Regions from separate parts of the Burkholderia sp. BC1 genome, predicted to be linked through region 1. Evidence: riboswitches for the same ligand, from Rfam matches in the RefSeq annotation. Region 1 holds a riboswitch; the other holds the start of a gene.
The links. Region 1 has a riboswitch for cobalamin ahead of cobG (precorrin-3B synthase). Riboswitches for the same ligand answer to the same signal wherever they lie in the genome.
Positions count from the first base shown of each region.

Region 2: another riboswitch for cobalamin. It lies ahead of ACSHSS_RS05440 (TonB-dependent receptor domain-containing protein); the one in region 1 lies ahead of cobG (precorrin-3B synthase).

Region 1 is NZ_JBQYLP010000008.1:55,429-70,117, forward strand. Features, by position in the region: gene ACSHSS_RS06005 (CitMHS family transporter) at 1-441, shown strand, start outside; gene ACSHSS_RS06010 (acyl-CoA dehydrogenase family protein) at 479-1,645, shown strand; gene ACSHSS_RS06015 (IclR family transcriptional regulator) at 1,698-2,441, shown strand; gene cobJ (precorrin-3B C(17)-methyltransferase) at 2,490-4,205, opposite strand; gene ACSHSS_RS06025 (precorrin-2 C(20)-methyltransferase) at 4,202-4,936, opposite strand; gene ACSHSS_RS06030 (precorrin-8X methylmutase) at 4,933-5,559, opposite strand; gene cobG (precorrin-3B synthase) at 5,552-6,970, opposite strand; cobalamin riboswitch at 7,039-7,227, opposite strand; gene cbiE (precorrin-6y C5,15-methyltransferase (decarboxylating) subunit CbiE) at 7,534-8,772, shown strand; gene ACSHSS_RS06045 (cobalt-precorrin-5B (C(1))-methyltransferase) at 8,772-9,860, shown strand; gene ACSHSS_RS06050 (cobalt-precorrin-6A reductase) at 9,857-10,588, shown strand; gene cobM (precorrin-4 C(11)-methyltransferase) at 10,629-11,357, shown strand; gene ACSHSS_RS06060 (glutathione S-transferase N-terminal domain-containing protein) at 11,620-12,324, opposite strand; gene ACSHSS_RS06065 (ABC transporter substrate-binding protein) at 12,714-13,871, shown strand; gene ACSHSS_RS06070 (ABC transporter ATP-binding protein) at 13,921-14,689, shown strand, end outside.
Region 2 is NZ_JBQYLP010000007.1:78,110-92,798, reverse strand. Features, by position in the region: gene otsA (alpha,alpha-trehalose-phosphate synthase (UDP-forming)) at 1-1,117, shown strand, start outside; gene ACSHSS_RS05485 (OsmC family protein) at 1,206-1,673, opposite strand; gene ftsH (ATP-dependent zinc metalloprotease FtsH) at 1,821-3,788, opposite strand; gene ACSHSS_RS05475 (acid phosphatase) at 4,139-5,803, shown strand; gene ACSHSS_RS05470 (phosphoenolpyruvate carboxykinase (GTP)) at 5,980-7,845, opposite strand; gene ACSHSS_RS05465 (helix-turn-helix transcriptional regulator) at 8,717-9,412, shown strand; gene ACSHSS_RS05460 (threo-3-hydroxy-L-aspartate ammonia-lyase) at 9,474-10,454, shown strand; gene ACSHSS_RS05455 (hypothetical protein) at 10,544-10,780, shown strand; gene ACSHSS_RS05450 (class I SAM-dependent methyltransferase) at 11,031-11,849, shown strand; gene ACSHSS_RS05445 (hypothetical protein) at 11,884-12,183, opposite strand; cobalamin riboswitch at 12,405-12,598, shown strand; gene ACSHSS_RS05440 (TonB-dependent receptor domain-containing protein) at 12,881-14,689, shown strand, end outside.

The DNA.
Region 1 (14,689 bases):
ATGATGGCGAGCGTGCTGCTCGCGGCGGGCGCGTTCACGGGGATCATGACCGGCACCGGAATGCTGAAGGCGATGGCGGAGGTCGTCGTCGCGCACGTGCCGGTCGAGCATGCGCGGCACATGCCGTTCGTGCTCGGGCTGCTGTCAATGCCGCTCAGCCTGCTATTCGATCCCGATTCGTTCTATTTCGGCGTGCTGCCGGTGCTCGCCGAAAGCGGCAAGCTGCTCGGCGTGCCGCCGATCCAGATGGCGCAGGCCGCGCTGCTCGGCCAGATGACGACCGGTTTCCCGGTCAGTCCGCTTACGCCCGCGACATTCCTGATCGTCGGCCTGACCGGCGTCGACCTTGCCGAGCATCAGAAATTCACGATTCCGTTCCTGTTCGCCGCCACCGTGCTGATGGTGTTCGCCGCGGTCGCGACGGGCGTGTTTCCGTTATGAGCGGCGCGGCCGTTCACGTTTTCCGGGAGAGCAGTCCATGCAGTTCGACCTGACCGACGACCAGCGCGCGATCGAGCGCGCGATCGACAAAATCTGCGCGCGCTTCGGCGACGACTACTGGCTCGAACGCGATCGCGCCGGCGGCTTCCCGCACGATTTTCACGCGGCGCTTGCGGAGGCCGGCTGGCTCGGCATCGCGATGGATCCGGCCTACGGCGGCGCCGGCCTCGGAATGACGGAAGCGGCGCTGATGATGCGCGCGATCAGCGCGTCGGGCGCAGGATTGTCGGGCGCGTCGGCCGTGCACATGAACATCTTCGGGCTGAATCCCGTGCAGGTGTTCGGCAGCGACGCGCAGAAGGCGCGCTTCCTGCCGCCGCTGATCGCGGGCCGCGACAAGGCCTGCTTCGCGGTGACCGAGCCCGACGCCGGGCTCGACACCACGCATCTGACCACGCAGGCGCGTCGCGACGGCGATCATTACGTGCTGAGCGGCCGCAAGATCTGGATCTCGACCGCGCAGGTCGCGAACAAGATGTTGATCATCGCGCGCACGACACCGCTCGAACAGATCGCGAAGCCGACCGACGGGCTCAGCCTGTTCTATACCGATCTCGACCGTTCGCGCGTCGAAGTGCGCGAGATCGACAAGATGGGCCGCAAGGCGGTCGACTCGAACATGCTGTTCATCGACAACTTGCGCGTGCCGCGCGACGACCTGATCGGCGCCGAAGGCGAAGGCTTCCGCTATCTGCTGCACGGGCTCAATCCCGAGCGCATCCTGATTGCGGCCGAAGCGATCGGCCTCGGGCAGGCGGCGCTGCGCCGCGCGACGCAGTATGCGAACGAACGCGTGGTGTTCGGCCGGCCGATCGGGCAGAACCAGGCGATCCAGCATCCGCTCGCGCTCGCGTGGATGCAGCTCGAGGCCGCGTGGCTGATGGTGATGAAGGCCGCGACGCGCTACGACGCGGGGCAGCCGTGCGGCGCGGAGGCCAACGCCGCGAAATATCTCGGCGCGGAAGCCGCGTTCCACGCGTGCCAGACGGCGGTGGCGACGCACGGCGGGATGGGTTACGCCAAGGAATACCACGTCGAGCGCTACCTGCGCGAGTGTATGATTCCGAGGCTCGCGCCCGTGAGTCCGCAACTGATCCTGTGCTACATCGCGGAGAAGGTGCTCGGGCTGCCGAAATCGTACTGATGCGCGGCGGCCGTCCGGCGCGCGTTTTCCCGTTCCGTTTCAAGCGCTCGTCATGGACGTCAAACTCGTTGCCCGCACGCTCGACCTGTTCGAACTGTTCGCCGCCGAACGGCGGCCGCTGTCGCTTACCGAACTCGCGCGCCTGCTGAACGTGCCGGCGTCGAGCTGTCTCGCGATGGCGCGCACGCTCGTGAGCCGCGGCTATCTGTACGAAGTGCGCAAGCGCGGCGGCTACTATCCGACGCGGCGTCTGCAGACGATCGCGGCCGCGATCGACGCGACCGATCCCGTCGTCGACATCGTCCATCCGTATCTCGTCGCGCTGCGCGACGCGAGCCGCGAAACGGCCGTGCTCGGCAAGATTCAGCGCGCGTCGATCGCCTATCTCGACGTCGTCGAATCGGAGCAGGCGATCCGCTATACGAGCCAGCCCGGCGAATTGCGTCCGCTGCATGCGAACTCGATCGGCAAGGCGATCTTCGCGGAACTTGCCGGCGATGCGCAGCAGGCGCTCGGCGAAGCGTTGACGTTCGAGCGCTTCACCGCGGCGACCGTCGCCGATCTGCCGGCGCTCGTCGCGCAGACGGCGCGCTTTCGCAAGCGCGGCTGGGCCGAAAACTTCGGCGAGAGCGCGCCGGAGCTGTCGGCGATCGCGGTCGCGCTACCGCTCGACGGCGACTGGTACGGGCTGTCGGTCGTCGGGCCGACCGAGCGGATTCGCCAGCATCGCGACGCGCACGCGGCGCTGCTCGTCGACGCGAAGGCGCGGCTGCTCGCCGATTACGCGCGCGCGTAACGCCCGGGCGTGCCGCTGCCGCGCACGCCTCAGTGCGCGGCGCGTCGCTCATCGATACCAGCGCGGCGTATAGACCCACTCGCGTCCGGCGCCGATCGCAAAGCGCCGCGTCGTCGACGAGCCGACGATCACCATCGTCCGCATGTCCACCTGATCGCTGCGCAGCGCGCCGAGCGTCGTCGTCGCGAGCGTTGCGCCGGGGCGGCCGATGTCGCGGCCGAGCACGACGACCGTATCGGCCGCACGGTGCGCGCGCACGACGTCGAGCGCACGATCGAGCTGCCAAGGTCGCGCGCGCGAGATCGGGTTGTAGAACGCCATCACGAGATCGGCTTCGGCCGCATGCCGCAAACGCGTTTCGATCACGTCCCACGGCTTCAGGTTGTCCGACAGCGAAATCGCGCAGAAGTCGTGGCCGAGCGGTGCGCCGACCTGTGCGGCAGTCGCGAGCGATGCCGATACGCCGGGCTCGATCCGCAGGTCGACCGCAGCCCACTGCGGATCGCGTGCGTCGTCGAGCGCTTCGAGCACGGCGGCGGCCATCGCGAACACGCCCGGATCGCCGGACGATACGACCGCCACACGCCGGCCGGCGGCCGCCAGCTGGAACGCATGGCGCGCGCGCTGCATTTCCTCGCGATTGTCGGTGCCGTGCACGCGCTGATCGGCGCGGAACGGACCGGCCATGTTCACGTACGTCGTGTAGCCGAGAATGTCGGTCGCATCGGCGAGCGCCGCGCGCGCCGCGGGCGTCAGCCACGCGGCGCCGCCGGGCCCGAGCCCGAGCACGGTCAGGCGGCCGCGTCCGCGGCCGAGCGTCGCCGCATCGACAGGCTGCGTCGCGACCGTGCACGCGAGGCCGTCCGCTTCGCCGCGCAACGCGTGCGGCACGCGCAGTGCGCGCGCGAGCAGGGCGGCGGCGTCCATGCCGGCATCGGCGCCGTCGTCCGCATCGACGAAACGCAGCGGCACGTCGAGCGCTTCGGCGGCGCTATCGAGCGCAGAATCGCCGATGGTCGACGCAGGCGCGACGATCGCCGCGAGCGCACGCCGCGCAAGCCCGCATGCGTCGAGCAGTGCGTCGATCCGCACGGCGAGCGGTTCGGCCGCGCGGCTCGCGTGCGGGCCGATGCCGACCACGACGCTGCGCGGATGAATCACCAGTTCGTCGCGTGCGACGCGCACCGCGTCGGGCGTCACGCGGATCGCATGGGCCGCCGCCGCGTCGCGCGGCAGCGCGACATCGTCGAGCCACGGTGCGGGGCCGTCGATGCGCGTCGACGCACCGGCGAGCAAATCCGACACGAAGCGCTTGCCCTGCGCGAGATCGGCGAGCACATAGCCGTCGGGCGGGTTCAGCACGCACGCGCCGAATCGCAGTTCCCCGCTCGTCGTGATCGCCGGCGCGATCCCGAGTTGTGCGGCGATCTCGCGCGCGATCGCGTTGACGCCCGTCAGCCCGCCGAGCAGCGGCACGACGGCCGAGCCGTCCTCGGCCACCGCGAGCACGGGCGGCTCGACGCCTTTGTCCGCGAGCGCGGGCGCGATGCAGCGGATCACGATGCCGGCCGCGCACAGCGCGACGATCGGCAGCCCGCGCGCATACAGTTCGCGCAGATGCGCGCCGAGTTCGTCGAAGCGCACGTCCGCGTCGACACGTGACGCAAGCCCGTGCACCTGCGCGCCCGGATAGCGCGCCTGGATGCGTCGTGCGGTGTCGAGCGCACCGGCGCCGAGCACCACGATCGCCGGCGGCGTCGTCATCCTTGCCATTTTTCCCCCGGCACGACGAGCAGCGAGAAATACGGCGACGCCATCGGATCGACTTCGTCGAGCGGCACGATGCGCTGGCTCGCCATCGTCGCGCGCTCCACATAGCGCGCACGCTGCGCGAGCCCGAGCTCGTCGAGCACGCGGCGCACCTTGTCGAAATTGCGGCCGAGCTTCATCACGACGGCCGCGTCCGCCTGAGCGAGACGCGTGCGCAGCTCGTGCTCGGGCAGCACGCCGGACAGTACCGACAGGCTCTGGTTGCGATACACGAGCGGCTGACCGAGCACGGCCGTGCCGCCGAGCATCGCGCACACGCCCGGCACGATCTCGGTGTCGTAGCGCGGCGCGAGGCGATCGTGCAGATACATGTACGACCCGTAGAAGAACGGATCGCCCTCGCAGATCACCGCGACGTCGCGGCCCGCGTCGAGATGCGATGCGACGATGTGGGCAGCGGTGTCGTAGAAGTCGGCGATCACGGTTTCGTAGCAGAGCGGCGGCGGCAGCGCCTCCGTCGTTACCGGATAGACGAGCGGCAGCTGCAGCTGCGAGTCGCGCAAGTGCGCTTCGACGATGCCGTACGCGTTGCCTTTCTTGCCTTTTGCGACGAAATACGCGACCACCGGCGCAGCCTGCAGCAGACGCAGTGCCTTCAGCGTCATCAGTTCCGGGTCGCCGGGGCCGACGCCGATCCCGAACAGGCGTCCGCGCGCGGCCGTCATTCGGCCTCCGACGCGAGTGCGTTCACTGCGGCGGCCGCCATCGCGCTGCCGCCGCGCCGGCCGAGCAGTGCGACGTACGGCACGCCGCGGCTATCGTCGGTGAGCAGCGCCTTCGACTCGGCCGCGCCGATGAAGCCGACCGGAAAGCCGAGAATCAGCGCGGGCCGCGGCGCGCCGGCGTCGATCATGTCGAGCAGATGGAACAGCGCGGTCGGCGCGTTGCCGATCGCGACGATGCTGCCGGCCAGGTGCGGGCGCCACAGTTCGAGCGCGGCGGCCGAACGCGTGTTGCCGAGCTGCCGCGCGAGGTCGGGCACTTCGGGCGCGTTCAGCGTGCAGAGCACGCGATTGCCGGCGGGCAGCCGCGCGCGCGTGATTCCTTCGGCGACCATCCGCGCATCGCAAAGGATCGGCGCGCCGGCCGCGAGCGCCGCACGGCCGGCCGCGCCGGCGCCCTCGGAAAACCGCAGATCGTAGACGACGTCGACCATTCCGCACGCGTGGATCACGCGCACCGCGAGCTTCTCGAGGTCGGGCGGAATCCGCGACAGGTCGGCCTCGGCGCGGATCGTCGCGAACGACTGGCGGTAGATCTCTTGCCCGTCGCGTAGATAGTCAATCATCGGTGGTGTCCTGGCTGGAGTCGTGGTCGTGTCGCGTGCGCGCAATCAGCGCCGCGGCGCGGTCGATCGTCAGATGGTGGGCGAGCGCGATGCCGGGCGAGGCCGCCGCGACATCGCGCCGATACAGGTCGTAGCGCGCCGGCGCGACCGCGACGAGCGTATGCGCCGCCGTGCGCGGCAGTGCGCAATGCCGCTCGCAGCCGCTCAGATGCACGTCGAGCGGCCGGCCGACATGCGCAGCGAGCGCGAGCGCGTCGCGTTTCGTGTCGGCGCGCGCTTTCGCGCAGCCCGTGCTGCCCGCGCACGCGACGAGCGTCGCGCGCGGATCGGACGGCGCGCAGACGAGACCGAGCGCCGCGAGCGCCTCGAGCACGGCCGGCGCCTGCGCGTGCACGACGCCGTGCACGAACACGCCTTGCCACGGCGTCATCGTCAGCGTGCCGTCGCCGTATGCATCGGCCAGTGCCGAGAGCCGTTCCAGTTGCGCGGCGTCGAGCCGTCCGAGCGCGAACTGCGCGCCGACGCTGCAGCGCGACGCGTCGACCGACGCGCGCGCGCCGAAGCGCCACGCGGGATCGGACGGCGCACGCCGCCAGCGGGCCAGCGCGGGATCGGCAGTCAGTGCGAAGGGCAGGTCGCGTTGCGCGCGCGTCAGCAGCGCAGCTTCGCCGCACGCGGCGAGCAGCGTACGCATCCGCGTGACGTCGGCCGGTGCGAGATCGAGGAACGCGTGCAGCAGCGCGCGAACGAGTGCGACCGTGTGCTCCGGCGCCACGTCGACGGCCGCGGGGGCGTCGTCGTGCGAAGTCGGCGGACAGCCGGCGAGGCCGGCCGCGATGCGCGTCGCGCCGTCGTCGCGGCGCCATGCGGCGAGCCAGATGTCGTGCGGATGATCGAGCGCGGCGACCGATTCGCCGCCGTCGAACTGGATCGAGAATTTCGGCGACAGCTCGCCGCGGCGCGGATCCGTCGCGAGCAGATCGAGCAGCGGCGCGGCGAACGCGCGGCTGTCGACGAGCGCCGCGCGGTCGTGACCGGCGAGCGGGCTCAGCATCAGGTTGCGTGCATCGTCGCTCGCGGCCAGCGCGGCTGCGTCGTCGAGCGCGCGCATCTCGGCCGCGTGCGGGCCGAGCTGCGCATCGAGCAAGGCGCGCACGAGCGCATCGGCCGCGCCGCCGCGGATCCCGCGTATCTGCAGGTTCGCGCGATTGGTCGCGTCGATCGCGCCGGAGCCGTACCTGCGCGCGGCGGCGGCGATCGTGCGTGCCTGGTTCGCGTCGAGCCGGCCGCCCGGCAGCTTGATCCGGCACAGTCCGCCGTCGGCGGCCGCGACGATGCGCACGAGCCCCGGACAAGCCGACGGGCGCGCGACAGGCGACGCGGTAAACGGAACGGAGAAGGCGGGACTCAACGGGGCACCGGGACAGTGTCGCGCCGCGGCCAACGCATCGGTACACCCCGCCCGACGCCGGCTGGCACGCACGCACTTTCAGGCCGGCAGGTCTCCTGGCTGACAGGTCGGCGCCTGCTCCCGGCCTTCCCGGTGAAACCAGTGGCATGAGGGGGAGATCGGCTCGCTGTCTACAGTTGCGGGGGCAGCCACAGCGGCGCGATGCGCCCTGTGTTCCCTCTTCGGCCCCGAAGGGCACCGGCGAACGAACGCGCGTAGGATACCCGATTTCGCGGGCGGCTCGCGACCGGAAAACCGTGCGGCGGCACGTGGACGGCAGCGCCGCCGTGCCGAAGCTGTTCTTCGGTCGCCGGGCGGCGCATGCCGTGCGCTCGTCGCAGATATTTCATCGGCTGAATCTTCATCAGCCGAATCAGCTGAATCGGCCGCGCGCCGAATCGCCGGCCTGCGCGAAGCGCCGTCCTGCCTGCCGGTGAAACGCGGAGTCGAACACGGTACTATCCCGTTTTTGGCGATGCAGACCGGTACGCGGCGGCAACAGGACGAACGATGGGGAAGGGTGCATGACGGCATGGCTGACGGTGGTGGGCATCGGCGACGACGGCTTCGCGGGGCTCGGCCGCGCCGCACGCCGCGCGCTGCTCGACGCGACGCTCGTCGTCGGCGCGAAGCGGCATCTCGACATGTTGCCGTCGCGACTGCCGGCCGCGCGCGAAGCGTGGCCGTCGCCGTTCGACCTGTCGGGCGTGCTCGCGCGGCGCGGCTCGCCCGTCTGCGTGCTCGCGAGCGGCGATCCGATGCTGTTCGGCGTCGGCGCGACGCTCGCGCGCCGGCTCAGCGGCGACGAATGGCGCGTGCTGCCGGCGCCGTCATCGCTGTCGCTGGCGGCCGCGCGGCTCGGCTGGCCGCTGCAGGACGTCGGCGCCGTGTCGCTGGTCGGCCGCCCGCTCGCGACGCTCGCGCGCCATCTGCTGCCGGGCCGGCGCCTCTTCGTGCTGAGCGCGGACGGCCGCACGCCGGCCGCCGTCGCGGCCGAGCTCGTCGCGCGCGGCTTCGGCCCGACGCGCATGAGCGTGTTCGAACACCTCGGCGGCCCGCTCGAGCGGCGCATCGACGGTCTCGCGCAAGACTGGAACGTCGAAGAGACGGCCGCGCTCAATCTCGTCGCGCTCGATTGCGAAGCCGGCCCCGACGCGCCGCGCCGCGCGCTGACGCCCGGGCTGCCCGACGACGCCTATCGCCACGACGGCCAGCTGACGAAGCGCGACATGCGCGCGCTGACGCTCGCGCGCCTCGCGCCGGCGCCCGGCGAACTGCTGTGGGACGTCGGTGCGGGCAGCGGCTCGATCGGCATCGAATGGATGCGCGCGCATCCGTCGTGTCAGGCGATCGCGATCGAATCGCATGCGGAGCGGCAGCGCTTCATCGAACACAACCGCGACGCGCTCGGCGTGCCGGGCCTGCAGCTCGTCGCCGGCCGCGCGCCCGATGCGCTAGCCGGATTGGCCGCGCCCGACGCGATCTTCATCGGCGGCGGCGCGACGACGCCCGGCGTGCTGGACGCATGCTGGGCCGCGCTGAAACCGGGCGGCCGGCTCGTCGCGAACGCGGTCACGCTGCAGGGCGACGTCGCGCTCGCCGGATGGCGCGACGCGCACGGCGGCACGCTCACGCGCGTGTCGATCGCGCATGCGGAACCGCTCGGCCGCTTCGACACCTGGCGACAGGCGCTGCCCGTCACGCTGTACGACGTGCGCAAACCCGATACGGCCGCCGCGCCGTGCGCCGCGGAGTGCCGCTGATGCGCGACGAGACGCCCGAACGGCCCGCGCCGCTGCGCTTCGGCTATACGACCGGTAGTTGCGCGACCGCGACGTCGCTCGCGGCGTCGCGCCTGCTGCTCGCCGGCCGCGCGGACGACGCGGTCGAAATCGTCTTGCCGAAAGGGCAGCGCGTGATGATGCGCCTCGAATTCTGCCGCGCGACGGCCGACGGCGCGGAAGCCGGCACGATCAAGGACGCCGGCGACGATCCCGACGTCACGCACGGCGCGCTGATCTTCGCGCGTGTCGCGCTCGGCGGCGCACGCGGCGTGCGTTTTCATGCGGGGCCGGGCGTCGGCACGGTCACGCGCGCGGGCCTCGCGCTGCCGATCGGCGAACCGGCGATCAATCCGGTGCCGCGCCAGATGATGACGACACACCTCGACGCGCTCGCCGCCGAACAGGGCTATACGGGCGGCTTCGACGTGACGATCGGCGTCGAAGGCGGCGAGGCGCTCGCGCTGAAGACGATGAATCCGCGTCTCGGCATCGTCGGCGGGTTGTCGATTCTCGGCACGACCGGCATCGTGCGGCCGTTCTCGTGTTCGGCGTACATCGCGTCGATCCATCAGGGGATCGACGTCGCGCGCGCCAACGGCGTCGCGCATATCGCCGCGTGCACCGGAAACGCGAGCGAGGACGCGATGCGCGCGCACTACGGCCTGCCCGACATCGCGCTGATCGAGATGGGCGATTTCGCGGGCGCGGTGCTCAAGCATCTGCGGCGCGCGCCGGTCGCGCGGCTGTCGATGTGCGGCGGCTTCGGCAAGCTGAGCAAGCTCGCGGCCGGCCATCTCGATCTGCACAGCCGCCATTCGAGCATCGACTTGCCGCTGCTCGCGCAGTGGGCGCGCGATGCGGGCGCGAGCGACGCGTTGCAGGCCGCGATCCGCGCGGCCAATACGAGCGTCGAAGCGCTGGCGCTCGCCGGCGCGGACGGCGTGCCGCTCGGCGATATCGTCTGTGCGCATGCGCTGCGCGTCGCGCGCGACATCGTGCCCGCGTCGGTCGCCGTCGAGATGTTCGCGATCGACCGGCAGGGCCGTTTCGTCGGGAGCGCACGATGAGCGCGCGCATCCTGCTGCTCGGCGGCACCGGCGACGCACTGACGATCGCGCGCGCGCTCGGCCCGCAGCACGTCTACAGCCTCGCGGGGCTCGGCAAGGTGCCGGACGATCTACGCTGCGCGGTCCGCGTCGGCGGCTTTGGCGGTGCGGCGGCGCTTGGCGCGTATCTGCGCGCCGAGCGGATCGGCCTCGTGATCGACGCGACGCATCCGTACGCCGCGCGGATCAGCGCGAACGCGGCCGCCGCCGCGCGCGACGCCGGCGTGCCGCTGTGGGCACTGCGCCGCGCGCCGTGGACGCCGCAACCCGGCGACGACTGGCGCATGGTCGACGACTGGGCCGGCATCGAGGCCGCGATCGCGCCGTTCCGCCGGCCGCTGTTCACGCTCGGTCGCGAACCGCTCGCGCATCTCGACGCGATCCCGCCGCACCAGTTCTGGCTCGTGCGCTGCCTCGATGCGCATCCGGGCAACGCGCGCGCACAGATCGTCGTCGCGCGCGGGCCGTTCACGCTCGACGGCGAACGCGCGCTGTTCGCGCTCGCGGGGATCGACGTCGTCGTCAGCAAGAACAGCGGCGGCAGCGCGACCGAAGCGAAGCTCGAGGTCGCACGCGAGCGCCGGCTGCCGGTCGTGATGCTGCGCCGGCCGACGCTGCCCGATGCCGATCGCACGTTCGAGTCGGCCGCCGCGCTGCTCGCTGCGCTCGATCCGGCCGCGCGCGCGTGAGACGCGGCGCATCGCCCCATCTACTGACGGAGTTTTTTCGATGACGGTGTATTTCATCGGCGCGGGTCCCGGCGACCCGGAGCTGATCACGGTGAAGGGCCAGCGCCTCGTGCGCACGTGCCCGGTGATTCTGTATGCGGGCTCGCTCGTGCCGGCGGCCGTGCTCGACGGCCATCGCGCGGAGCAGGTCGTCAATACCGCGGAGCTCGATCTCGACGCGATCGTCGCGCTGCTCGCCGACGCACATGCGAAAGGGCAGGACGTCGCGCGCGTGCATTCGGGCGATCCGTCGCTCTACGGCGCGATCGGCGAGCAGATCCGCCGGCTGAAGGCGCTCGGGATTCGCTATGAAATCGTGCCGGGCGTGACGGCCACTGCCGCATGCGCGGCGACGCTCGGCGTCGAGCTGACGCTGCCGGGCGTCGCACAGACGGTGATCCTCACGCGCTTCGCCGGCAAGACGACGATGCCCGAAGGCGAGACGCTCGGCTCGCTCGCCGCGCATCGCGCGACGCTCGCGATCCATCTCGGCGTGCGCCATCTCGCAAAAATCGTCGACGAAGTGCTGCCGCACTACGGGCCCGACTGTCCGGTCGCGGTCGTGTATCGCGCGAGCTGGCCCGACGAGGAACGCGTCGTCGGCACGCTCGCCGATATCGTGGCCAAGGTGCGGCACACGTCGATCGAACGCACCGCGCTGATCCTCGTCGGACGCGTGCTCGATGCAGAAGGCTTCGCCGATTCGACGCTGTATGGGGGCGAACGCTGAGCGTGCGGCGCGCGGCGCGTTCGCACCGGCCGTTGCCGCGTGCGCGGTCGACGCAGAGGCACACCGCATATCGGCGCGAACGCGCAACCGGCGTGGCGGCCGCAACAACGGCTGACGGAAACGGGAGAATGCCGGTCGACACCCGGTCGCGGCGGCCGGACGTAAAACGGGCCGCAGTAGCGCGGCCCGACAGACACGGTCCGCCGTGCGAAGCGCGGGCCGGCAAAGGAGGCGGGCAGCGTACCGCGCGCCCGCCATGCGCTCAGTCGCGCGCCGGAATGTTCAGCCCGCGCACAACGGCCGGCCGCGCGACGAACGCCTCGAGCGCACGCGCGACGTGGCGGAACTCGCCGAAGCCGACCAGATCGCCGGCTTCATAGAAACCGACGAGATTGCGCACCCACGGGAAGATCGCGATGTCGGCGATCGTATAGGTGTCGCCCATCATCCACTGCCGGTTCGACAGATGCGCATCGAGCACGCCGAGCAGGCGCTTCGACTCGGCGACGTAGCGGTCGCGCGGACGCTTGTCTTCGTACTCGCGGCCCGCGAACTTGTGGAAGAAGCCGAGCTGGCCGAACATCGGCCCGATCCCGCCCATCTGGAACATCACCCACTGGATCGCCTCGTAGCGGCCGGCCGGATCCTTCGGAATCAGCTGGCCGGTCTTGTCGGCGAGATAGATCAGGATCGCGCCCGATTCGAACAGCGGCAGCGGCTTGCCGTCCGGACCGTTCGGATCGAGGATCGCGGGAATCTTGTTGTTCGGGTTCAGCGACAGGAACGCCGGCGAGAACTGGTCGTTCGTGTCGAAGCGCACGAGATGCGGCTCGTACGGCAGCCCCGTTTCCTCGAGCATGATCGACACCTTGACGCCGTTCGGCGTCGGCAGCGAGTAGAGTTGGAGACGGTCGGGATGCTGGGCCGGCCACTTCTGCGTGATCGGAAAGGCGGACAGATCGGACATGGGGATACGTTCGTCGAGTTGAAGAATCCGCGCCCGGGCGCCGCCGCAACGTGCGCCGCGAGGGCGGTGCGATCGTGGCGGCAGCGCGAGCGGGCGCGCCGAAAACGCCCACTGTAGCCGATTCGGGAAACGGGTGCAGGACACCGCGCGGTGCATGCGCGGTCCGGCGCGGCACCGCGAACCGTCAGACGAACGCGGCGCGACGTTATATGACGTCTTAACACGCGGGACGCAGCGAGCCGATTCCTCGGCCGGACGCCGTTTCATTAAAGCTTTTTGTTAGGGAAATTCCCGCCCCGGTTGTCATGATTTTTTGTTGACCGACATCGTATAACGCCGTCATGATTTCCCGAAAGAAAGGTCCCATCCACTGACCGCAGAGAGGAGACATGAACACAACCAGGATCGTTCGCCGCATCGCCGTCGCGCTGGGTTTGACGTTGTCGGCTGCGGCGGCCGTCGCCGCGCCCGTGTCGCTGAATGTCGTCGACGTCGCGGGCAACCTGCAGCTCACGCAGAAGGCCATCGAGGCGTTCAGGGAAAACAATCCGAATCTCGTCTCGAACGTCACGTTCACGAACGCGCCGGCGCCGCAACTGCCGGGCAAGATCAAGGCGATGCAGGCGGCCGGGCGGGCGGACATCGACCTCGTGCTGACCGGCACCGACGCGCTCGCGGCCGGCATCGAGCAGAACCTCTGGCTCAAGCTGCTGCCCGACCATGCGGCCGCGCTCCCCGGCGTGCTTGACAAATACGCGCCGGGCCCGCGCAAGATGCAGGATCTCGCGCAAGGTTTCGGGCTCGAGGTCACCTACATGCCGGCCGGCCCGCTGCTCGAATACAACCCGGCGAAGGTCGGCGATCCGCCGAAGACGCCCGAGCAGTTGCTCGCCTGGTGCAAGGCGCATCCGAACAAGCTGATCTACGCGCGGCCCGCGAACTCGGGGCCGGGCCGCACGTTCCTGATGGGGCTGCCGTACGTGCTCGGCGACAAGAATCCGCAGGACCCGATCAACGGCTGGGACAAGACCTGGGCCTTCCTCAAGCAGCTCAACGACTGCATCCCGTACTACCCGGGCGGCACGTCGGCCGTGATGAAGGAGCTCGGCGAAGGCACGCGCGACATGACGGTGACCGTCACCGGCTGGGACATCAACCCGCGCGCGCTCGGCATCGTGCCGGCCGACTTCCGGATCCAGGCGTTCGACAACATGACGTGGGTGAACGACGCGCACTACATGGTGATTCCGAAGGGCGTGCCGAAGGACAAGCTCGACGTGCTGTTCAAGCTGATGACCTTCCTGCTCGAACCGGCTCAGCAGGCGATGACCTACGACGACGGCTACTTCTATCCCGGCCCGGCCGTGAAGGGCGTGACGCTCGAGATGGCGCCCGCGCACAGCCAGGACGTGATCCGCAAGTTCGGCCGCCCCGAATACGCGAAGCTGCTCGCCGAGCGTCCGCACGTGCAGCCGCTCAGTGCGCAGGCGATGGTCGCCGCGTTCCAGAAGTGGGACCGCGAGATCGGCTCGCAGAAGTCGAAGTGACGGTCGAACCCGCGGGCGCCGGTGCGCCCGTGTCACCGGAGTGTGGGGCATGAAGCACAGTTTCGAACGGTTGCGGCTCGATGGCGTCTGTCGCAGCTTCACCAACGCGGAAGGCGCGCAGGTGGCCGCGCTGAACGGGCTCGACCTCGACATCCGCCGCGGCGAGTTCATCGCGCTGCTCGGCCCGTCGGGCTGCGGCAAGTCGACCGCGCTGAACTGCATTGCCGGGCTGCAGCCGCTCACGCGCGGCGGCATCTGGCTCGACGACACGCGCATCGACGTGCTGCCGCCCGAGCGTCGCGGGTTCGGGATGGTGTTCCAGAACTACGCGCTGTTTCCGCACATGACGGTGCTCGACAACGTCGGCTTCGGGCTGAAGATGCGCGGTGTGCCGAAGCAGGAAGCGCGCCGTCGCGCGCAGCAGGCGCTCGAACTCGTGCAGCTCGTCGGCCACGAAGGCAAGCTGCCGGGCCAGCTGTCGGGCGGCCAGCAGCAGCGTGTCGCGATCGCGCGCGCGATCGTGATCGAGCCGCCGCTCGTGCTGATGGACGAGCCGCTGTCGAACCTCGATACGAAGCTGCGCATCGAGATGCGCGCGGAGATCCGCCGCATCCATACGCAGCTCGAGCGCGCGACGATCTACGTGACGCACGACCAGGACGAGGCGCTGTCGATGGCCGACCGCATCGTCGTGATGAAGGAGGGCGTCGTGCAGCAGGTCGCGTCGCCGAAGGAGGTCTATACGCGCCCGCACAACCTGCACGTCGCACGCTTCATGGGCTATCGCAACGTGCTGCCGTTCATGCTCGAAGGGATGG
Region 2 (14,689 bases), on a different contig from region 1:
CCGGCTCGACCTCGCGCAGTTCGACCGCCGTTTCGCCGACGGCTACCGGCGCGTGAATCAGCTGTTCGCGCGTCGGCTGCGCACGCTGCTGCGGCCCGACGACGTCGTGTGGGTTCACGACTATCAGCTGATTCCGCTCGCGGCCGAATTGCGCGCGATGGGCTGCACGAATCCGATCGGCTTCTTCCTGCACATTCCGGTGCCGCCGCCGCCGATCATGGCCGCGATTCCGGAGCACGAATGGCTGATGCGCTCGCTGTTCGCGTACGACCTCGTCGGCTTCCAGACCGAGGCCGACCTGCTGCACTTCGAGCATTACGTCGAAGCGGAAGCCGGCGCCGCGCGCCTCGCGGACGGCCGACTGCGCGCCTTCGGCCGCACGCTGTCGGCCGGCGCGTTTCCGATCGGCATCAACGTCGACGAATTCGCGGCGCTTGCCGACGATCGCGACGGCATCGACATGTTCGAGCGGATGCGCGACGAGTATTCGCGCCGTCAACTGCTCGTCGGCGTCGACCGGCTCGACTACACGAAGGGGCTGCCGCAGCGCGTGCATGCGTTTCGGCAATTGCTCGAACAGTATCCGGAAAACCGCAATCGCGCGACGCTGATCCAGATCGCCGCACCGAGCCGCGAGGATCTCGGCGCATACGACGATCTGCGCCGCGAGATGGACAGTCTCTGCGGCGCGATCAACGGCGACTACGGCGAGCTTGAATGGATGCCGATGCGCTACATCCATCGCACGGTCGCGCGCAAGCGGCTGCCGGGACTCTATCGCGCAAGCCGCGTCGCGCTCGTGACGCCGCTGCGCGACGGGATGAATCTCGTCGCGAAGGAATTCCTCGCCGCGCAGGACGAAGCCGACCCCGGCGTACTCGTGCTGTCGCGCTTCGCCGGTGCGGCCGAGCAGCTGAAGGAAGCGCTGCTCGTGAACCCGTACGACACGCAAGGCACCGCGCAGGCGATCCAGCGCGCGCTCGCGATGCCGCTCGAGGAACGCCGGCAGCGTCATGCGGCGCTGATGGCGACGCTGCGGCGCACCGACGTGCAGTGGTGGCGCAAGCGCTTTCTCGAAGCGCTCGCGGAAGCGGCCGAAGTCGCCGACGCGACGTAGTGCGTCGCGCGTCACGCGCCTGCTTCGTTCGGCTCGTCTGCTTCGTCCGCTTTCAATCGCCGGCTCGCCGCGTCGCCGCGTCGCGGCTTTACGTCCCCGTCTGTTCGCTGACCAGCAACGCACCGTTCGCGTCGCGCACGTCGATCGAGATCGGAATGCCGGCCCGCACGCTTTCGGTCACCACGCAATACGCATCGAAGCGCTCGAGCGCCTGCGCCGAGGTCGCGAGTTCGGCCCAGGTGCGGCCGACCGACAGGCGCACCGCCATCGCGCCGACGCGCACGGCGCCCGTATCGTCCTGAACCATGTCCACGTCGACATGCGCGCCGACCGGCTGAGGATCGACGCGCTGCCGCTCAAGCGCAAACAGCAGGCTCGCCGCGAGACAACTCGCGACGGACGCCGCCAGCAGCCGCACCGGGTTCGGTCCGCGGCCTTCGCCGAGCGGCGGCGGCTCGTCGGTCAGGACCGGCGCCAGCGTCGTGCCGGCAAACGTCACTTCGAAACTGAAACGCGCGCGCTGCGCGACATCGATCGATACGTGCGCCTCGCTCATGGCGACTCCGTGTCAGGCAAGGAAGAACAGGAAGACCGCTGCATCGCGGCGCCGCGGGCATCGCTCGCGCGACCGGCGAGCCACATGCGGCGACGCGCGCAGCCGGCGGCGACCGGCGACGGGCGGCCGCCTCGAAGGCGAACGCCTTCAGCGATCGGGCTCGCGCGGCGGCCCGTAGGCGACGAATTCGCGCTCGACTGCCGACGCACGTTCCGGCGCACGCGCCGGGCCGAGCGTCGCGGCGCCCGCATCGCCGGCGCCGGCCGGCGGGTCGGCGCGACCGTCGATCAGCGCCTGCAGCGCGTCGTGCTCGACCACCTCGCACTGCAACAGCCGGCGCGCGATGCGCTCGAGCGCGTCGCGCCGTTCGCCGAGCGTCGCCGCGACGCGCGCATGCGCATCGGCGAGCAGCGTGCGCACCTCGTCGTCGATCAGGCGCGCGGTATGTTCGCTGCAACGGCCGTCGCCCGGATGCCAGGCATTCGCGGTTCCCGTGCGGCCGTCGCCGTCGTCGAACGTCGCGAGCCCGAGCCGCTCGCTCATCCCGTACTGCATCACCATGTGGCGCGCCATCGCCGTCGCGCGTTCGAGATCGTTCTGCGCGCCGGTCGACACGTCGCCGAACGCGAGCTCTTCGGCGACGCGCCCGCCGAGCAGCACGTCGAGACGATCCATCAGCTCGCTCTTGCGCAGCACGTAACGATCCTCGGTCGGCACCTGCTGCGTGTAGCCGAGCGCCGCGACACCGCGCGGAATGATCGACACCTTCTTCACGGGATCGCAGTGCGCGCGGCACTGCGCGACGAGCGCATGGCCGGCCTCGTGATAGGCGATCGTCGTCTTCTCCTGTTCGTTCATCACGCGGCTCTTGCGCTCCATGCCCGTCATCGCGCGGTCGATCGCCTCGTCGAAGTCGTCCATGCCGATCGCCGCGCGCCCGAGCTCGGCCGCATGCAGCGCGGCTTCGTTCACGACGTTCGCGAGATCGGCGCCGACGAAGCCCGGCGTGCGCGACGCAAGCTCGCCGAGATCGACGTCGGCGGCCAGCTTCACGCGCTTCACGTGCACGCCGAGAATCTGCCGGCGGCCGTTCAGATCGGGGCGGTCGATCGCGATATGCCGGTCGAAGCGGCCCGGACGCAGCAGCGCGGGATCGAGGATCTCGGGCCGGTTGGTCGCGGCCATGATGATCACGCCGGAATTGGCCTGGAAGCCGTCCATCTCGACGAGCAGCTGATTGAGCGTCTGCTCGCGCTCGTCGTTGCCGGACATCGGGCCGACGCCGCGCACCTTGCCGAGCGCATCGAGCTCGTCGACGAACACGATGCACGGCGCCTTCTGCTGCGCCTGCTCGAACAAATCGCGCACGCGCGCGGCGCCGACGCCGACGAACATCTCGACGAACGCCGAGCCGCTGATCGAGAAGAACGGCACCGCGGCCTCGCCGGCCACCGCGCGCGCGAGCAGCGTCTTGCCGGTGCCCGGCGCGCCGACGACCAGCACGCCTTTCGGAATCTTGCCGCCGAGCCGCTGATAGCGCTCGGGATTGCGCAGGAACGCGACGATCTGCTGCAGCTCGGCCTTCGCTTCGTCGATGCCGGCGATGTCGTCGAAGGTGATGCCGGTTTCCTGCTGCACGTAGACGCGCGCGCGGCTCTTGCCCATCCCCGTGAAATCCTGCAGCCCGCCGCGTCGTCGCAGCATCAGCGTCCAGACGAACACGAACGCGGCCAGCGGCAGCAGCCACGACGCGAGCGAGACGAGCCAGCTCGTATCCGGCGCGCCGCGATAGCGGACGCCGGCCGCCGTCAGCGTATCGATCAGCCGCTCGTCGGGCACGCGCTCGGTCGTGAAGCGCCACGGCGCGCCGGCCGTCTTCGCGGCATCGGCGTCGGACGCCGGCAGCATCGCCGCCGCCTGCGGCATGCGCAGCGTGCCCGAGATCGACGCCGAGCCGATCTCGAGATCGTCGACCAGGCGCGCATCGACGAGCCGGTGGAAATCGCTGTACGCGATCGATGTCGACGCCGGCCGCAGCGTCAGCAATTGTGCGGCGAACAGCACGAAGAAACCCGCCGCGATCAGCAGCCCCGGGTAGTCGAATTTCCTGTCCATGGCATCGGCATGCGCGGCGAAGCCGCACGTCGTGCGCTTCGTCGTCGTTTCGTTTCGTCGCATCAATGACGCCGCGGCGTCGCCGCGGGCCTGCGCCGCCGCGCGGCATTCGCGCCGGCCGCCCGTTGCGACGCGCGGCGCGTCGATTCCAGTCTAGTTCGCGCACGCGCGTCGCGCATGCGCGGCCGCAGCACGGCGCGCGCGCCTTTCGCTGCCGGGCGCCGTCGCGCTATAGTCGCGTTCATGACAATTTCATGACAACGGCCGCCCGGTGCGGCGGCCGCGACCGCGCGGCGTCGGCCGAACGCCGGCGCATCGAACGACATCCCAACCCGCGAGGAGCACACGACGTGAACGACACCCCCGATCGCCCCGACGACCTTCCCGACGATCCCGACCGCCGCCGTGTGCTCGGCGGCCTCGCCGCGCTCGGTGCGGGCCTCGCACTGAACGGCTGCGAGACCGCGCCCGGCGGCGCGCCGCGTTCGGCGGCCGACCTGCGCGTCGACGAAGCGCTGCGCCACCATGTGCGCCACATCGTCGTGATCTACGCGGAGAATCGCAGCTTTGCGAACCTCTACGGCGATTTCCCCGGCGTGCGGTATCCGCTGAGCGCGGTGTCGCCCGAGCAGGCGCAGCAGCTCGACCGCGACGGCAAGACGCCGCTGCCGGTGCTGCCGAAGATCTGGGGCGGCCTCGTGCCGCAGGCGCAGGAAGTGAACGGCAAGCGCTACATGATCGGCGAGCGCGACATCGACAAGCTGCCGAACGCGCCGTTCCCGCTGACGGACAAGGACGGCAAGCCGCTGCCGAACGGCGTCATCACGCGCGACCTGTGGCACCGCTTCTATCAGAACCAGATGCAGATCGCGGCAGGCCGCAACAACCAGTTCGCCGCATGGGCCGACTCGGGCGGCCTCGTGATGGGCCATTACCGCAATTCGGCCGACACGTTGCGCCTATGGAACCTCGCACGGCAGTACACGCTGTGCGACAACTTCTTCATGGCCGCATTCGGCGGCTCCTGGCTGAACCATATGTACCTGATCGGCGCACAGCCGCCGCGCTACCCGGATGCGCACAAGCATCCGCACGCGGCGAAGCTGCTGTCGGTGCTCGACGGCGACGATCCGGCCGGCACGCGGCTGAAGCTGGCCGCCGATTCGCCGGCGTCGGCGCTCGACGGCCCGCCGAAGTTCGTCGCCGACGGCCCGCTGACGCCCGACGGCTACGGCGTGAACACGATGGCGCCGCCGTACCAGCCGAGCTACGTGCCGCCGCCGGCGAACGGCAACCCCGCGTTCGCCGATCCGGACGACCATCGCGTGCTGCCGCCCCAGGTCTACGCGACGATCGGCGACCGGCTCTCGGAGAAGCAGATCGACTGGGCGTGGTACAGCGGCGCGTGGCAGTACGCGCTCGAGCATCGCGACACGGGCACGGTGCCCGACTTCCAGTACCACCACCAGCCGTTCAACTACTTCGCGAACTACGCGCCCGGCACCGAAGCGCGCCGCCGGCATCTGCGCGATGCAGGGCTCGGCGACGATCCGTCGACGAACCGCTTCATCGCCGACATCGACGCGGGCCGCCTGCCCGCCGTCGCGTTCTACAAGCCGCAGGGCAACCTGAACATGCATGCGGGCTACGCGGACGTCGAGTCGGGCGACCGCCACATCGCGACCGTGATCGAGCACATCCGGCGCGGGCCGCAGTGGGAGAACACGGTGATCGTGATGACGCACGACGAGAACGGCGGCTGGTGGGATCACGTCGCGCCGCCGGTCGGCGACCGCTGGGGCCCCGGCTCACGGATTCCCGCGCTCGTGATCGCGCCGTTGGCGAAAAAGGGCTACGTCGACCACACGCTGTACGACACGAACTCGATCCTGCGCTTCATCAGCCGCGTACACGGCCTCGCGCCGCTCGACGGGATTGTCGCGCGCAACCAGGCGTTTGCCGCACGCGGCGCGACGCCGCCCGGCGATCTGACGAACGCGCTCGATCTCGGTTGAGCACCCGCGCTCGTGCCGCGCGTGCACGATCGACGAAGCGGCTCGCCGGGCATCGCGCGCCGCTTCGCGCAGCACTCAGATCCGCCGCCGCAACGCGTCGCCTTTCGTGTCGCTGAAAAAAACGCCCCGCTGCCGGCGCCGTGCCGGCAGCGGGGCGTCGCGGACGATGCGGATCGTCAGGCGTCGAGACGCTGCTCGATCTTCTTCATCGTGTCGGTCAGTTCAGCGGGCAGCCGCAGCTTCAGCGTATCGAACAGCGCCGCATGCAGCTTCAGCTCTTCGCGCCATTCTTCCGCGTTCATCGACGTGACCGCGTCGAACTGCTCGCGCGTGAAGTCGAGGCCGTCCCAGTGCAGATCGTCATACGCGGGCGACACGCCGAACGCATGCTCGCTGCCGCCGCCCTCGCCTTCGAGACGATCGAGCATCCACTTCAGTACGCGCATGTTCTCGCCGAAACCCGGCCAGACGAAGCGGCCGTCCGCGTCCTTGCGGAACCAGTTCACGCAATAGATCTTCGGCAGCGTCGCACCGGCGCGCTCCAGCTGCTTGCCGAGCTTCAGCCAGTGCGCGAAGTAGTCGCTCATGTTGTAGCCGCAGAACGGCAGCATCGCGAACGGGTCGCGCCGCACGACGCCCTGCTGGCCGGCGGCGGCGGCCGTCGTTTCGGAACCCATCGTCGCGGCCATGTACACGCCTTCGACCCAGTCGCGCGCTTCGGTCACGAGCGGCACCGTGGTCGAGCGGCGTCCGCCGAAGATGAACGCATCGATCGGCACGCCGGCCGGGTTCTCCCAGTCGGCGTCGATCGACGGGCACTGCGCGGCCGGCGCGGTGAAGCGCGAGTTCGGATGCGCGGCCTTGCGCCCGGTTTCCTTGCCGATTTCCGGCGTCCACGTATTGCCTTGCCAGTCGGTCAGCTTCGCCGGCGGCGTGTCGGTCAGCCCTTCCCACCAGACGTCGCCGTCTTCGGTCAGCGCGACGTTCGTGAAGATCACGTTTTCCTTCAGCGTCGCGAGCGCATTCGGATTCGTCTTCTCGCCGGTGCCGGGCGCAACGCCGAAATAGCCGGCCTCCGGGTTGATCGCGTAGAGCCGGCCGTCGGTGCCTGGCTTCAGCCAGGCGATATCGTCGCCGATCGTCGTGACCTTCCAGCCGTCGAAGCCCTGCGGCGGAATCAGCATCGCGAAGTTCGTCTTGCCGCATGCGGACGGGAACGCGGCCGCGACGTGATACTTCTTGCCGGCCGGCGACGTCACGCCGAGGATCAGCATGTGCTCGGCGAGCCAGCCCTGATCGCGGCCCATCGTCGATGCGATCCGCAGCGCGAAGCACTTTTTGCCGAGCAGCGCATTGCCGCCGTAGCCCGAGCCGAAGCTCCAGATCTCGCGCGTCTCGGGGAAATGCACGATGTACTTGACCGGATTGCACGGCCACGGCACGTCCTGCTGACCGGGCTCGAGCGGATGACCGACGCTGTGCACGCACGGCACGAATTCGCCGTCTTCGCCGAGCACGTCGTACACGTCGCGTCCCATGCGCGTCATGATCCGCATGTTCACCGCGACGTACGGGCTGTCGGACAGCTCGACACCGATATGCGCGATCGGCGAGCCGAGCGGGCCCATCGAAAACGGCACGACATAGAGCGTGCGGCCGCGCATCGAGCCGCGGAACAGCCCGTCGAGCGTTTCGCGCATTTCGTCGGGCGCGATCCAGTTGTTGGTCGGGCCGACGTCGTCGCGCGACGCGGCGCAGATGAACGTGCGGTCTTCGACGCGCGCGACGTCCGACGGATCGGACTGCGCGAGATACGAGTTCGGGCGCTTCGCCGGATTCAGGCGCTTGAGGGTGCCCTGATCGACCATCGCCTGACACAGCGCGTCGTATTCGGCCTGCGAGCCGTCGCACCAGACGACGCGTTCGGGCTCCGTCAGTTCGGCGATGCGCGCGACCCAGTCGATCAGTTTGCGGTGTTTGACGAAAGCGGGGGGAGCGATCAGCGGGCCGTGTGTCGCTTCGGCCAGATTGTTGTGCGACATGATGATGTCTCCAGATTTATTGGGCGGGGATCGGGGATGCGGGCGAGGCCCGCGAGATGCGGAATGCGTGCGGAGGGCAGGATGCGGCGACGCGCAGGTCGGAGCGCGCGGATTCAGCGCGTGTCGATGCCGCGAGGCGTGCGAGAGAAAGTGAAGTCTCTTGAGAGGGTGCGAACGCGAGTTTCGCCATGCATGCAACCTGCCGAACAACTCCATGACGGCCAGCATACCATCGCCGATTTGGCCCGCGCGTTGCGTTGCAACAAGAAACAAATCCGACGAACCGTCGGCACGCGCGTTGCTTATCGGTCGTTTTTACTGCATCGCTGCGCGCCGCACGGCACGTGCCACGGCCTGAACGTCCGTCCCACAAGGGTTTCGCGGACGCGGCAATTTCGGCCTGTGGCGCGCGACTGCATGCGCGACGTCGACGCGCGTCGCTTGTCCGTGTTTTCGCTACTCAGGCAAACCCTGAATTAGGTTGCGTACACAAACATCTCGCGCGGGCGGACCCGATCAAAGCGGCCCGACAGACAATCGGGAGTAACACGCATCTCTTTGACCACGCTATCGCGTTACTCGCGCGTCGCCGTCGACGTCGCCTGGCATCGACGAAACGAATCGCTGCGCACCGCGCGATATTTTGCACGTCGTGACAAAACGTCTATACTTGGACGAACTGTCAAGTCGAGAGAATCGCGCGTATCGATCCCCCGTGGCCGCGCGTTGCGACTCCCCTTTCATGCTGCCGGACCGACATGCACGATCGCCCAGCTTTGCACTCTATGTGTAGCCTGCCGAACGGAACCGGCGCACGTTTTCATGCCGGCGTGCGCACGGCAATCTCGTCGTTTACATGCAGCGTGCGCCGATGAAGAAGAAAGCGCGAACGTCCGCCGCTGCGCAAGCGAAGCGCACGAGCGGCCGGCCCGCCGCATCGGCGGTGTCGTTGAAATCGGAGCAGGCCTCGCTGATCGAACAGGTGCAGCGCATCGCCGAAGGGCTCGGCCAGATGTTCGCGCCGTTCACCGAAGTCGTCGTGCATGATCTGCGCACGCCGAAGCAGGCGATCCTCGCGATTCACAACAATCTGTCGGGCCGCGCGATCGGCGATCCGGCCACCGAACTCGGGCTCGCGCGCATCGCCGACGACGATTTCCCGCCTGTGCTCGCCAACTACCCCAACCGCTTCGCGGACGGCCGCACGGCGAAAAGCACCTCGATCGGCATCAAGGATTCGACCGGGCGCTACGTGGCCGCCCTGTGCCTGAATGCGGACGTCACGCTGTTCCGCGGCTTTCAGCACATGCTCACGCAATTCTGCAGCACCGACGGCGACGCGGTGGCCGACACGCTCGACCCGGCGGGCGCCGATGCGATCCGTCAGCGGATCGACGCGTTCGCGACGCGGCTTGCCGCCACGCCGCGCGAGCTGAAGACGGAGCAGCGTCGTGAACTGATGCAGACGTTGAAGGCGGACGGCTTGCTCGAGATCCGGCGCGCGATGGAGATCGTGTCGCAGCATCTCGGCGTGTCGCGCGCGACGGTGTACAACGATGCGAAATGATGCGCGGACGCGGCATGCCGCCGTGCCCGGCTGTTGACGGACTCTTTCACTCGAGCGACTCATGAACTCATTGCCCCTCCCCAGCTTCGACGACGTTGCCGCCGCGGCGGCGAGAATTGCCGGCCACGCGCACCGCACGCCTGTGATGACGTCGCGCACGGTCGACGACGCGCTCGGCGCGCAGGTGTTCTTCAAGTGCGAGAACCTGCAGCGCATGGGTGCGTTCAAGTTTCGCGGCGCATTCAACGCGCTCTCGCGCTTCGATGCGGAACAGCGCCGCCGCGGCGTCGTTGCGTTTTCGTCGGGCAATCATGCGCAGGCGATCGCGCTGTCCGCTCGCATGCTCGGGATTCCGGCGACGATCGTGATGCCGCAGGATGCGCCGGCCGCGAAGATCGCCGCGACGCGCGGCTACGGCGGCACCGTCGTCACCTACGACCGCTACACCGAGGATCGCGAGCAGATCGGCCGCGAACTCGCGGAACGCGACGGGCTCACACTGATTCCGCCGTACGATCATCCGGACGTGATCGCCGGTCAGGGCACCGCTGCCATGGAGCTGTTCGACGAAGTCGGCCCGCTCGACGCGGTATTCACGCCGCTCGGCGGCGGCGGTCTGCTGTCGGGCACCGCGCTCGCCACGCGCGCGCTGTCGCCGGACGCGCGGCTGTACGGCGTCGAGCCGGAAGCCGGCAACGACGGTCAGCAATCGTTCCGCTCGGGCGCGATCGTCCACATCGACACGCCGCGCACGATCGCCGACGGCGCGCAGACGCAGCATCTCGGCAACATCACGTTTCCGATCATCCGCCGCGACGTCGACGACATCCTCACGGCGACCGACGACGACCTCGTCGACTGCATGCGCCTGTTCGCGGCGCGTATGAAGATTGTCGTCGAGCCGACCGGCTGTCTGTCGTTCGCCGGCGCGCGACGCATGAAGGACGAACTGAAGGGCAAGCGCGTCGGCATCGTGATCAGCGGCGGCAACGTCGATCTCGACGCGTTCAGCGCATTGCTCGCGAGCCGGCCGCAAAGCTGAGCGAAGCGGCAACGCATCCTTCACGTCGCGTTAAGTTTCGCGACCTAGACTGACGAGGTATCCCCGCAGTCCGTCGTGAAGGAGTTGCCATGAACACGCATGCGATCGTCGCCGCCGCATTGACGGCCGCTTCCCTGTCGGCGTTCGCTCACCCGGCCGCCGTGCCGTCCGGTGCGGCGCTCGCTTCGCCGTGCGCCGCCGCGCCGTGCACGTCGCGCGCGTTGCCCGCGCCGCGCTTCGTGCTCGCGAAGATCGATCAGAACAATACGCCGCCCGATCGCGGCGGCGATCCGTCCGGCCGCTCGCACGGCGCTGCGCATCTGTAAGCGCACATACGGCGAACGCGGGTATCGGCGCGTTCGTCCGCCCCTTGCAAGCAGCGACGCAGCTCGCAGCAGTCGAATCTGCATCATGCGTGCCCGGCTCGCTCGTTGGGCGTCCCGCGTGCATACGCGCGCGTACCGACACACGCAGCACGTCGATGCAGGAAAACGAGCGTGGCCGCGCGCAACGGTGCGATCTACGCTGAGAGAACCGGCTCGTCCAACGGCGCGCATGTCGCGCAAGGCGGCAACGATGCAACCCCATGATGCGGACACGCTGTTCGCCGGCTCGATCCCGGCGCTCTACGACACGCTGCTCGTGCCGCTGCTGTTCGAGCCATACGCGATCGACCTCGCCAAGCGCGCCGCGATCATCGCGCCGACGCGCGTGCTCAAGCTCGCGGCCGGCACCGGTGCGCTGACGCGCGTGCTGGCCCGCGCGCTGCCGGACGGCACAACGCTCGTCGCAACCGACCTCAACCGGCCGATGCTCGACCGCGCGGCGGAAGTCGGCACGTGCCGGCCGGTCGTCTGGCAACAGGCCGATGCGCAGCGGTTGCCGTATGGCGACGCGAGCTTCGATCTCGTGATTTGTCAGTTCGGCGCGATGTTTTTCCCGGACAAGCCGCGCGCATTTGCCGAAGCGCACCGCGTATTGAAACCGGGCGGCACGCTGCTGTTCAACGTGTGGGACCGGCTCGCCGAAAACGAATTTGCCGATACGGTCACGCAGACGCTCGCGCGGCGCTACCCCGATCGTCCGCCCACCTTTCTCGCGCGCGTGCCGCACGGCTACCACGATCGCGCGACGGTCGAAGCCGACGTGCGTGCGGCCGGCTTTTCATCATTGCTGTATTGCGACACGGTGCCGGCGCACAGCCGCGCGGCGACGCCCGGCGTGCCGGCGATCGCCTACTGCCACGGCACGCCGCTGCGCAGCGAGCTCGAGGCGATCGGTCCCGACACGCTGTCGGACGCGACCACCGCATGCACGGAGGCGATTGCCGAGCGGTTCGGTGCGGGGCCGGTGGACGGCAAGATCCAGGCGCACGTGTTCGGCGCAAGCCGCTGACGGCCGACGCAGTCGGGCGCGCTAACGGTGCGCGCTACAGGATCAACGACGCAAGGATGCTGCACCACACCGCAATCGCGCCGCTGAGGAACACGCGGCGCGCGACGGCGATCTGCGTTTCGTCGTCGGCGCGCTTCATCGGCGACGTCGCGAAAAACGGCACGCTCCCGAGGCAGGCGAAGCCGGAAAGTGCAAGCGCGATCACGACATAGTCGCCGAACTGCCATGGCGTTTGCTCGTGCAGCCCCCAGTAGCCGAGGAACAGCATGCCCATCGAAAACATCGTCGCGGCGGCCGAACTGAGCGCGGTCACGGATCCCGTCGGAAATTGCATGGGCCTCTCCTGCGCGCACGGCGCGCGCCGCGTCATTATCCGGGCGCGCAGCAGGACAGCGCAACGGCGCCGGCGCGCGTCGTCGCATGCATCCCTCGACGATTCGTCATACCAAACGCGTCGCACGCCGCATCGGAAACGCGGCCTCGCTGCAAGCCGCGGCGCGTGGTTTTTTCGCGCCGGTGCGTGCATGAAAGATTGACGCGCGAAAGCCCTGCCCCTTACCCTTGCGCGCTGATGGTTCCCGCGAGACGGGATCAAATGGGAACGCAGTGACGGCGCACGCCGGAATCTGCGGCTGCCCCCGCAACTGTAAGCGGCGAGTCCGTGCCCTTCGCGCCACTGGGAAACCGGGAAGGCGGGCACCGGGCGGCGACCCGCGAGCCAGGAGACCAGCCATCGACCGAGGTCCAAGCAGCCGCAACGGGCGGGGTGTCCCGATGCGCAAGCGCCGCCGCCGGCGGTCGCCCGTTGCAAGGACGGCCCGACCTCAGGATCCGTCAGATGTCCACCGCTTCCGCATCCGTTTGCCTGCGCACGGCACGCACGCTGCCGTGCGCGCGCGTTCGCGCGCCCGCGCGCACCCGGTTCGGCGACACGTGCCGGCCTCGCCGGGCCACGCCACCGCCGCGCGACAGCGGCGCGCCCTGCGCCCACGTCGCCGCCACGCCCGCATCACGATAACGACTCACGCTTCATGAATCTCCGACATCTCCTTGCCACGACCAGCATCACCGCGTTCCTGTCGCCGCTCGCGCACGCCGCCGGCGACGGCGCGGCGCAGCAGCCGGCGCAGCCGTCGAACGACACCGCGCTGCCGGCCATCACCGTTACCGACACGCGCCATCTGCCCGAATCGTTCGATCGCCGCTATGCGAGCACGCAGGTGCTCACGCGCGACGATCTCGACCGCCTGTCGCCGAGCGATCCAAGCATCACGCAGGCGCTCGCGACGCTGCCGGGCGTCACGGTGTCGCAGAACGGCGGTCCGGGCTCGACCGCGTCGGTCAGCATCCGCGGCTCGTCGGCGAACCAGGTTGCGGTGTTCGTCGACGGCATCCGGATCGGCTCGCCGACCACCGGGATCGCGCCGTGGTCCGACCTGCCGACCGAGGCATTCGAACGCGTCGAGGTGATTTCCGGGCCGGCCGCCGCATCGTTCGGCGCGAACGCGATGGGCGGCGTCGTGCAATTGTTCACGCGCCGGGCGTCGAACCAGCCGAACCGCACGACGGTATCGTTCGGCGGCGGCTCCAACAAGACGTTCGACACGCAGCTGCGCACGTCGGGCACCGTGCCGTCGACCGGACCGCTCGCCGCGCTCGGCGGCCTCACCTACTCGCTCGGCCTGCACGATTACGCGACGGCCGGCATCGACGCGACGCGGCCGTTCGCATACGGTCACGAGGACGGCCGCAATCCGTACCATGCGCAGGACGTCGACGCGCGGCTCGGCTACGCGCGCGACAACTGGTCGGTCTCGACGTTCGCGCTCTATCACCGCTCCGATCTGTCGTACGACAATGCCGGCGGCGCGAACCGCGAGCTCGATCATCAGCTGACGACCGGCGTATCGCTCCACGTCGACATCACGCCCGACACGCAGTTCGATCAGTCCTTCGGTTATGCGAACGATCGGCAGTTCTTCTATGCGGGCGATCGGACCATCGCGACCGACCGGATCGACTCGCAACGAATCAGCACGTCGACGTCGCTGACGCATCAGACCCGCGGGCTCACGCTGTTCGGGCAGCCGCTGGCCGGCGAGACGAAGCTCGCGTACGACTTCACGCGCGAGCAGGCATTCCTGCCGAATGACGTGGCGGGCGGCGTGCCGACGCGCAACGACTCCGCGTTCTCGCTGCATCAGTCGATCACGCTCGGCAAGGTCACGATGTTCATGGCCGGCCGTCACGAGATCATCGCCGGCCGCGCGGTGAACACCGGCAACGCGGCGCTCGCGTGGGCGATCACGCCCGTCTACACCGCGCGCGTGTCGTACGGCAACGCGTTCCGGCTGCCGACCTTCAACGATCTGTACTACCCCGGTTACGGCAATCCGCGGCTCAGCCCGGAACGCAGCAATTCGGTCGAAGCCGCGCTCGACGCGAACACGGCGATCGGCACGTTCACGGCCGCGCTCTACGACACGCGCGTTCACAACCTGATCGCATACGATCCCGTCACGTTCGGGCCGATCAATATCGGCCGCGCGCATATTCGCGGGATCGATCTGTCGTACAAGGGCACGCTCGGCCGCTCGACGCCTGTCAGCGTTGCGGTCGGCTTCCTGAATCCGCAGGACGTGACGAATCGCACATGGTTGAACCGCCGGCCGCGTCAGACGGTCAGCGTCAGCGTCGATCACACGTGGGACGAACTGCATCTGCATGCGCTGAGCACCGGTGCATCGCTGCTGTACGGCGGCACGACGTTCGACGATCCGGCCAACGCGACCTATCTGCCGTCGTACCTGACCGTGAGCCTGCGTGCGTCGTACCGGATC